One region of the Leclercia sp. AS011 genome, then DNA from elsewhere that is predicted to be linked to it. Evidence: predicted binding sites of a transcription regulator. Region 1 holds the regulator's gene; each other region holds the start of a gene.
What was found. The regulator CRP, encoded in region 1, controls carbon source genes, mostly activating them, when cyclic AMP is high. The targets are predictions, from matches to a motif close to ATGTGANNNNNNTCACAT.
Positions count from the first base shown of each region.

Region 2: the regulator CRP is predicted to act here: its motif matches at 1,171-1,188, upstream of deoC (deoxyribose-phosphate aldolase).
Region 3: the regulator CRP is predicted to act here: its motif matches at 1,016-1,033, upstream of WFO70_RS12630 (glycine dehydrogenase).

Region 1 covers NZ_JBBCMA010000007.1:182,041-185,318, reverse strand. Annotated here, with positions in the region: gene WFO70_RS20595 (phosphoribulokinase) at 1-641, shown strand, start outside; gene WFO70_RS20590 (OsmC family protein) at 683-1,087, opposite strand; gene crp (cAMP-activated global transcriptional regulator CRP) at 1,397-2,029, shown strand; gene WFO70_RS20580 (YccS/YhfK family putative transporter) at 2,086-3,278, shown strand, end outside.
Region 2 covers NZ_JBBCMA010000002.1:215,253-218,530, forward strand. Annotated here, with positions in the region: gene WFO70_RS13490 (YjjI family glycine radical enzyme) at 1-1,056, opposite strand, end outside; gene deoC (deoxyribose-phosphate aldolase) at 1,318-2,097, shown strand; gene deoA (thymidine phosphorylase) at 2,153-3,278, shown strand, end outside.
Region 3 covers NZ_JBBCMA010000002.1:27,921-31,198, forward strand. Annotated here, with positions in the region: gene pmbA (metalloprotease PmbA) at 1-176, shown strand, start outside; gene cybC (cytochrome b562) at 231-614, shown strand; gene WFO70_RS12630 (glycine dehydrogenase) at 1,134-1,472, shown strand; gene WFO70_RS12635 (SFCGS family glycine-rich protein) at 1,483-1,845, shown strand; gene WFO70_RS12640 (DUF4312 family protein) at 1,848-2,147, shown strand; gene WFO70_RS12645 (DUF4311 domain-containing protein) at 2,171-2,947, shown strand; gene WFO70_RS12650 (DUF4310 family protein) at 2,961-3,278, shown strand, end outside.

The DNA of each region.
Region 1 (3,278 bases):
GCCTGCTGGAGCAAACCTTCGCCGAATACGGGCGAAGCGGCACCGGCCAGGCGCGCAAATACCTGCATACCTATGACGAAGCGGTCCCCTGGAACCAGGTGCCGGGCACCTTCACCCCCTGGCAGCCCCTGCCGGAACCCACCGACGTGCTGTTTTATGAAGGCCTGCATGGCGGGGTGGTGACGCCACAGCACGACGTGGCGCGCCATGTCGATCTGCTGGTAGGTGTAGTCCCTATTGTGAACCTGGAGTGGATCCAGAAGCTGACGCGGGATACCAGCGAACGCGGCCACTCCCGCGAGGCGGTGATGGACTCCGTGGTGCGCTCGATGGAGGATTACATCAACTTCCTGACGCCGCAGTTTTCCCGCACCCACATTAACTTCCAGCGCGTCCCGACCGTGGATACCTCTAACCCCTTTGCTGCCAAAGGCATCCCGTCGCTGGACGAGAGCTTCGTGGTGATCCATTTCCGCAATCTGGACAATATCGATTACCCCTGGCTGCTGGCGATGCTGCAGGGTTCGTTTATTTCGCACATCAATACGCTGGTGGTCCCGGGCGGGAAGATGGGGCTGGCGATGGAGTTAATCATGACGCCGCTGGTGCAGCGGTTGATGGAAGGCAAGAAGATCGATTGAGGATTTTTGCCCGGTGGCGCTACGCCTACCGGGCAATGGGATTACGCCCCGATCACTTCATACGAGTGGGTAATCTTGACCGCTTTCTCCAGCATCAGCGCCACGGAGCAGTACTTCTCGGCTGAGAGATCCACCGCACGGGATACCGCCGCGTCTTTCAGCTCTTTACCGGTCACCACGAAGTGAAGATTGATATGGGTGAACAGGCGCGGTGCCTCTTCACGACGCTCTGAGGTCAGTTTTACTTCGCAGTCAGTCACATCATGACGCCCTTTTTGCAGGATCGACACCACGTCGATCGCGCTGCATCCGCCTGCCGCCATCAGGACCACTTCCATCGGACTTGGCGCTTTGTCACCGGAGTTGCCATCCATCAAAATCTGGTGCCCGGAAGCCGACTCACCGAGGAACGTTAACCCTTCAACCCATTTCACACGTGCTTGCATTTGTATTAACTCCAGGAGTGCATTTTTCCTGACAGATTACGCGTCAGTAACAATTCTGACAACGGAAGTCGACCTGCATCAAGCTGAAGCGAGACACCAGGAGACAGGCGGCAAAAGCTATGCTAAAACAGTCGAGATGCTACAGTAATACATTGACGTTGCACATGTATGCAGAGGACATCACACATTACAGGCTGCTAATTATTGTGACAGCCAGTCCCCAGGCAGGGGAAAGAATTCGATTGTAACCCCAGAGTACAGGTACAGAGCCAGACTCTGGAGACAGCTTATAACAGAGGATAACAGCGCATGGTGCTTGGCAAACCGCAAACAGACCCGACTCTCGAATGGTTCTTGTCTCATTGCCATATTCATAAGTACCCATCGAAGAGCACGCTGATTCACCAGGGTGAAAAAGCGGAAACGTTGTATTACATCGTCAAAGGCTCAGTGGCAGTGCTGATCAAAGATGAAGAAGGTAAAGAGATGATCCTCTCTTACCTGAATCAGGGAGATTTCATCGGCGAACTGGGCCTGTTTGAAGAAGGTCAGGAGCGTAGCGCCTGGGTTCGTGCTAAAACTGCCTGTGAAGTGGCTGAGATCTCTTATAAGAAATTCCGCCAGCTGATCCAGGTCAACCCGGACATCCTGATGCGCCTCTCTTCGCAGATGGCTCGCCGTCTGCAGGTCACGTCCGAGAAAGTGGGTAACCTCGCCTTCCTCGACGTAACGGGCCGCATCGCTCAGACCCTGCTGAACCTGGCGAAACAGCCAGACGCCATGACCCACCCGGACGGTATGCAAATTAAAATTACCCGTCAGGAAATTGGTCAGATCGTCGGATGTTCTCGTGAGACAGTGGGTCGTATCCTGAAAATGCTGGAAGATCAAAACCTGATTTCTGCCCACGGTAAAACCATCGTGGTTTACGGAACACGTTAATTCCGCTAAAACGGCGTGGCATCGCAGGATGACACGCCGTTTTTGTCTCTATCCCCATGTGGCGCAGGCTCATTTATCACCCGGAAGTTAACTACGCACTGCGGCAAACCCTGGTGTTGTGTCTCCCCGTGGCTGTGGGTTTGATCTTCGGTCATCTGCAACAAGGTCTGCTCTTTTCTCTCGTTCCTGCCTGCTGCAACATTGCCGGTCTGGACACCCCGCATAAACGCTTTTTTAAACGCCTGACCATTGGCGGCTGCCTGTTCGCCGGCTGTAGCCTGGCCGTGCAGCTGTTGCTGGCCCGGGATATTCCGCTGCCCCTCATTCTGACCGTGCTGGCGATGACGCTGGGGGTCACGGCTGAGATCAGCGCCCTGCATGCCCGGCTGCTGCCCGCCTCGCTGATTGCGGCTATCTTTACCCTGAGTCTGGCGGGGAACATGCCGGTCTGGGAGCCGCTACTCCTCTATACGCTGGGCACCCTCTGGTACGGGCTGTTTAACTGGTTCTGGTTCTGGATGTGGCGCGAACAGCCGTTGCGAGAGTCGCTGAGCGTGCTCTATCAACAGCTGGCAGAGTATTGCGAAGCCAAATACACCCTGCTGACGCAGCACACCGATCCTGAAAAATCGTTGCCGCCGCTGCTGGCCCGCCAGCAGAAGGTGGTGGACCTGATCAGCCTCTGCTATCAGCAGCTGCATATGCTGGCGGCCAACAGAAATCATGAATACAAACGCCTGCTGCGCACCTTCCAGGTGGGGCTGGATCTGCAGGAGCACATCTCCGTCAGCCTGCATCACCCGAAGGAGGTGCAAAAGCTGGTGGAGCGCAGCCACGCCGAAGCGGTGATCCGCTGGAACGCGCAGACCGTTGCGGCCCGTCTGCGGGTGCTGGCCGACGACATTCTCTATCATCGCTACCCCACCCGTTTCTCTATGGACAAGCAGCTTGGCGCGCTGGAGAAAATCGCCCGTCAGCACCCTGATAACCCGGTGGGGCAGTTTTGCGCCTGGCACTTCAGCCGGATTGCCCGCGTGCTGCGCACGCAGCGTCCGCTCTATCCGCGCGACCTGATGGCTGACAAACAGAAACGGCTGCCGCTGCTCCCCGCCCTGAGAAGCTACCTGTCGCTAAAATCTGCCGCCCTGCGTAACGCGGCGCGCATCAGCGTGATGCTGAGTATCGCCAGCCTGATGGGCGTGGCGCTGCACCTGCCAAAACCCTACTGGATCTTAATGACCGTGCTGCT
Region 2 (3,278 bases), on a different contig from region 1:
GATGCGGTACCCCAGCGCATTAGCCTGCGGATTCTTACCGTAACGCCCCTTAATCCCGGCTTTCTCGCACAGCACGTTCACCGCTTCGGCCAGGCCATACATACCGAACATCGGCACAAAACGGTCGGGATCGATCAGCCCTTCTTTCACCAGGAAGCTATTCTCAAAGAAACCGGATTGCTGGTAGAGGACGTCGCAGCGGGCATCGATGATGGCGATCTGCTGCTGACAGTAGTGCGGCAGCGTGCGGGTGAAGAACGCGTCCAGCGTATCGCTCTGTTCGGCGATGGCTTTCAGGTTGAGGCGCACCAGGGTGCTGCCCCCGCCCGCCAGCGGCAGGGAGTTGTAACAGCTGACGACGCCAAAACCATTTTTTGTGAAAATTTTATCATTTTCCGGCCCGTTGGCGATATGCGGCTTGCTGCATTCACAGATGTTGCTGGCCACCTCCAGCAGCAAATCGTCCGGGGTGATCGCCGGGTCATAAATAAAGGTCAGATTGGGTGAAACCTGCTTCAGCTCGGCATCCGCGCGTAAAATAGCGCGCGTCACCGGACCATCGGCTGGGCCAATATTTGCATGAACGAAGGCATCCGGCAGGGTGCGATCGAGATAGCGCCAGAAACGTTTTATTCGAATATCGATTTCTTCTTGTGTTAGAATTCTAACATACGGCTGCAGCAGCGTATCGAGATGGCCGAGGAACACCGGCATGCCGGTCACGGACGGAACATGGTGGTAAAGGATGGTTAACAGCGACAGGGCATCGTCCAGATCCTGCGCCCCTTCCAGTTCCAGCCATGCCGAGCCCTGTTTCAGGAACAACGCATAGTCGGGTAACACATAGCGCGGTTTGTAGGGTGCATGGCCCTCAAACATATCGCAGATAAAACCCGCCTCCAGCGCCTGGCGTGCTTCGGGGGCCAGGGTCGGGTAGGGCAGGTTGTTTTCCGCCTCCAGCGCCAGAAAGTGGCGTTTTTGTTCGGGGCTTAACACCGGGCTTGTCACAATTTGCTGGCAACGTTGTTGCAGGGCATCGGGGCTGGAGGGGGACATGGTCGCTTCCTTATTGTTCTGCAGTGATGGGGAAGGATTGTAGAAAGAGTCCCGTCCGCCGCCTTTGATCCCGCGCGTGTGCCTGACGCTTTAATCCGCAGTTGCAGCTAAATTATTTGAAGTGGATCTCATTACGGTTATGCAAATTTGTACGCGTATTTCATTAACTGTGATGAATGTCGAAGTGAGAATGCGGGTGGATGTTAGAATACTCACAGACCCGCAAGGTAAAATTTTACGGCTATACGCCGGGAGAATGTTATGACCGATTTAACCGCAAGCAGCCTGCGCGCCCTGAAACTGATGGATCTGACCACCCTGAATGACGACGACACCAACGAGAAAGTGATCGCCCTGTGTCATCAGGCGAAAACCGCAGTGGGCAACACCGCGGCTGTCTGTATCTATCCGCGTTTCATTCCGATTGCGCGTAAAACCCTGAAAGAGCAGGGTACGCCGGACGTGCGCATCGCCACCGTCACCAACTTCCCGCACGGTAACGACGACATCGAAATCGCGCTGGCAGAGACCCGCGCCGCTATCGCTTACGGTGCTGACGAAGTGGACGTGGTCTTCCCGTACCGCGCGCTGATCGCTGGTAACGAGCAGGTCGGTTTCGATCTGGTGAGAGCCTGTAAAGAGGCCTGCGCCGCGGCAAACGTGCTGCTGAAAGTGATCATCGAAACCGGCGAGCTGAAAGAAGAGGCGCTGATTCGTAAAGCCTCTGAAATCTCTATCAAAGCGGGTGCTGATTTCATTAAAACCTCTACCGGTAAAGTGCCGGTCAACGCGACCCCGGAAAGCGCACGCATCATGATGGAAGTGATCCGCGATATGGGCGTGGAAAAAACCGTGGGCTTCAAACCGGCAGGCGGCGTGCGTACCGCTGAAGACGCGCAGCAGTTCCTGGCGATTGCCGACGAGCTGTTCGGGGCCGACTGGGCCGACTCCCGTCACTACCGCTTTGGCGCATCCAGCCTGCTGGCCAGCCTGCTGAAAGCGCTGGGTCACGGCGATGGTAAGAGCGCAAGCAGCTACTAAGATTTGAATTGCCGGGTGGCGCTACGCTTACCCGGCCTACTTTCGGGAGGTTACCGTGTTTCTCGCACAAGAAATTATTCGTAAAAAACGTGATGGTCATGCTTTAAGCGACGAAGAGATCCGTTTCTTTATCAACGGCATTCGCGACAATACCATCTCTGAAGGGCAGATTGCGGCCCTGGCGATGACCATTTTCTTCCACGATATGGCGATGCCGGAGCGCGTGTCGCTGACCATGGCGATGCGGGATTCAGGAACCGTTCTGGACTGGAAGAGCCTTAACCTCAACGGCCCGATTGTGGATAAACACTCCACCGGCGGCGTGGGTGACGTGACCTCCCTGATGCTGGGCCCGATGGTGGCAGCCTGCGGCGGTTACATCCCGATGATCTCCGGGCGCGGCCTGGGCCATACCGGCGGCACGCTCGACAAACTGGAAGCCATTCCGGGCTTCGATATCTTCCCGGATGACAACCGCTTCCGCGACATTATTAAGGACGTTGGTGTGGCGATTATCGGCCAGACCAGCTCCCTTGCCCCGGCGGATAAGCGTTTTTACGCCACGCGTGACATTACCGCGACCGTCGACTCCATCCCGCTGATTACCGCCTCGATCCTCGCCAAAAAACTGGCCGAAGGTCTGGATGCGCTGGTGATGGATGTCAAAGTGGGCAGCGGCGCCTTTATGCCGACCTATGAACTCTCTGCTGCGCTGGCCGAAGCGATCGTTGGCGTCTCCAACGGCGCAGGCGTGCGCACCACCGCGCTGCTCACCGATATGAACCAGGTGCTGGCCTCCAGCGCCGGTAACGCGGTTGAAGTGCGCGAAGCGGTGCAGTTCCTGACCGGCGAATACCGTAACCCGCGCCTGTTCGACGTGACCATGGCGCTGTGCGTTGAGATGCTGATCTCCGGTAATCTGGCGAAAGATGACGCTGAAGCCCGTACTAAACTGCAGGCAGTGCTGGATAACGGCAAAGCGGCCGAGATCTTTGGCCGCATGGTTGCTGCCCAGAAAGGCCCGACCGATTTCGTGGAAAACTACGCGAAATACCTGCCTACCGCGATGCTCAGCAAAGCCGTTTATGCAGATACCGAAGGTTTCGTTTCCGCAATGGACACCCGCGCGCTGGGTATGGCGGTAGTGTCGATGGGCGGCGGTCGTCGTCAGGCATCCGACA
Region 3 (3,278 bases), on a different contig from region 1:
CCGGCTTCTGGGTTGAAAACGGTGAGATTCAGTATCCGGTGAGCGAAATTACCATCGCCGGCAACTTAAAGGATATGTGGCGCAATATCGTGACCGTGGGCAACGATATCGAGACACGCAGCAATATCCAGTGCGGATCGGTGCTGTTGCCGGAGATGAAGATCGCCGGCCAGTAATACCCAGGCGCACTTCGGTGCGCTTTTTTTTGATAATAAAAAAGGAAGTGAGCAATGCGTAAAAACCTGTTAGCCATCCTCGCAGCCTCAACGCTGGTATTGAGTTCGTCGGTCTTTGCCGACCTGGAAGACAATATGGACATCCTCAGCGAAAACCTGAAGGTGGTGCAGAAAACGGACAATGCGGCAGAGATGAAAGGCGCCCTGACCAAAATGCGTGCTGCTGCGATAGATGCGCAAAAAGAGACCCCGCCGAAGCTGGAAGGTAAAGCGGAAGACAGCGCGGAGATAAAAGATTACCGTCACGGTCTGGAGACGCTGGTCGGGCAGATTGACGGCGCGCTGAAGCTGGCCAACGAAGGCAAAGTGAAAGAGGCCCAGGCGGCAGCCGATGGGTTTGTCACCACACGTAACACCTATCACAAAAAATACCGTTAATGGGTGCCTGAGCCGTACGTCCTTGATACACTCATGAAATGCAGGGGGATTGCACTCCCCCTGCATAAGCTCGACTCCTTGCCAGAGCTGCAGTTTTCATGGATGCCTCCTTGCTTCTTAAGCGGGTAAGGCAGCGAACTTCACGTGTCAGGACGTGTCGTTTCGGGCCCCATCCCTGATTTTTATTCAGGTGGGGCTTTCCACTTCCCGTCCCATGCATGAGATGGTCAGTCTCAAGCACCCACGGCCACTCTACCCAATCCGCATAAGAAAACCTTATCCAGCTCACATTTCTACGTGCCTGCTCGTAAACTTTTTCACTTCCACAACGCCGTTTTACCCGCTCAGCAGCGTGATATTCATCACGTAAATCCAGTGAAATATCATCATTCAGGCCAATTATGTGGCACAGATCACTGGCGCCGCTCTCCTTTCCACTTCGAAGTGGAAAACAACTCGCTACAAACCCGCAACAGCCAGGGTTAGTTTTATTCCAGAGCCAATAACGGGGTAAGACGAGTGATTAACGGAACGGTAATAAACGACACTGGAGACCAGGCGGCACAAACTGAACAGCTGGCCGACACCATGCTCAAGCAGACGTTCACGCTGCTTAGCCATCACCACATTATCCCCAATGCCGTTCAGGAGCAGATGCTGACCTCCCACGTTCGCGCCATGGCGCACCGGTCAGTGACCGGCGAGCCGCTGCCGGAGGTCGAGGCTGACCTGTTCGACGAAATTTCCCCTGAATCAATGCGGCTTGCCCGTGAAGTGGTCGCGCAGTTTGGCAACCTTCCTGATGAAGAAGCCTGGCTGCTCTCCGTTCACTTTGAAGTCGCGAAAGACAACCTTTAAGGAGCAACACATGGAACAGATTACAGTCGTGATTGGCGATCGCCTGGGCAAAGGTCAGAAAGTGGCTGCCGGTGTGGAAAAAGCCGGTGGACGCGCGGTGGTTGTGCCGGGCATGGCCGCCGATATGAAGCTCGGTGACGTAATGAAAGCGGAAAACGCCACCTTCGGCATCTCCTTCTGCGGCAGCGGCGGCGCGGGTGCTATCACCGCGCAAACCAAATATGGCTACAAAGCGAAATACGGCATGCGCTCCGTGGAAGAGGGCGTCACCGCCATCAACGAAGGCTGCAACGTGCTGGGCTTTGGCTTTATGGATAAAGAAGAGCTGGGCGAGCGTCTGGTACAGGCGTGGCAGAAGAAGCACGGCGCATAAGCATGAAAGAACAGTTCACCACCACGGTGAGAGTGAAGGGCAAAGGTGACGCCAAAGCGCGCGCCTTTGCCGACGCGCTGAACCAGGTTCAGGCCGCGGTGATGAAAGCATCGCCGCATATCTTACTGCGTATTGAGCCACAGGATGTGCAGGTTGTTCAGGCGCAAGAAGCGGTGCGTAAAGAGGCGTTTCTGTTCTTCTTTTTGCGCCGGGAAAGACGCACCTACAGCGTGGAGCTGGACGTGACCGTCAACGTGACTGCCATCAATCTCGACCGGGTGGACTTTGTTACGCAACGCTGATTCTTACTAAATAGGGCAGACGAATGTTCCTGATAATTTTAATAAAATCGCTCATCATCGGCGGCCTGGTTGGCGTCGGCGTGGGCGCCGGGGCTGCACGCATGTTTCATGCGCCTACCACACAGGGTATGGGCGCGTTTCGTACGTTGGGGGAGCTGAACTCCTGTGAGGGAGACCCGGCGTCTCACTTCTCCTTTGGGTTAGGCTTCTTCTTCAACGCCTGGGCCTCGTCGGTAGCAGCGGGTTCCTTCACTCAGGACGTTGACCACCGCATCATCCCGAACTGGGGTGCCGCGGCGCTGATGATCAAAAACCGCAACGTCGGCGAGACGCTGCACGATCCGCGCAAAATGGCTATTGCCTGCGGCGTGATCGGCATGATCGTCGTCACCTTCCTCAATCTTACCGCGTCGTCCGTTCCTGCTGCCCTTCAGGTCACCGCCGTGAAGGTGCTGGTGCCTGCCGCGAACCTGCTGGTGAACACCGTGATGCCGGTGATCTTCTGGCTGGCGGCCATCGACGCGGGTAAAAAATCGGGCTTCTGGGCCACCGTCTTTGGCGGCGCGGCACAGCTGATCATGGGCAACGCCGTACCGGGTCTGGTGCTGGGGATCCTGATCGGTAAAGGCGTAGAAGAGAGCGGCTGGAACCACGTCACCAAAGTGATGATGGTCGCCATCGTATTGCTGTTCGTGCTGAGCGGCTTCTTCCGCGGCTTCGACATGAAGATGATCGAATCCTTCCATCTGACCGTGCCGAACTGGCTCGACATGATCCACAACTCGCTCAGCGGCAAGTAACAGGAGCCTCTACATGGAACAGAATAAAGGTTTTTGGTATGCCGACTGGTCGTTCCCGATCTTCGTTGGCCTGCTCTCCTCCGGCGTGTTTGCCGGGACGCACATGTACTACCTCTACGGCATCGGTGCCTTTAACGAAGTGGCCTTCGTGGCGATGCTGAAAGCGGGCATCGACACCGGGGCCTACGGCGCAGTGGCGGCGTTCGGTGCCAGCTTCCTGTTCGCCCGTATTATTGAAGGTTCCCTGGTGGGGATCCTCGACATCGGCGGCGCGATCCAGACCGGCGTTGGCTTAGGCGTTCCGGCGCTGCTGCTGGGGGCGGGCATCATG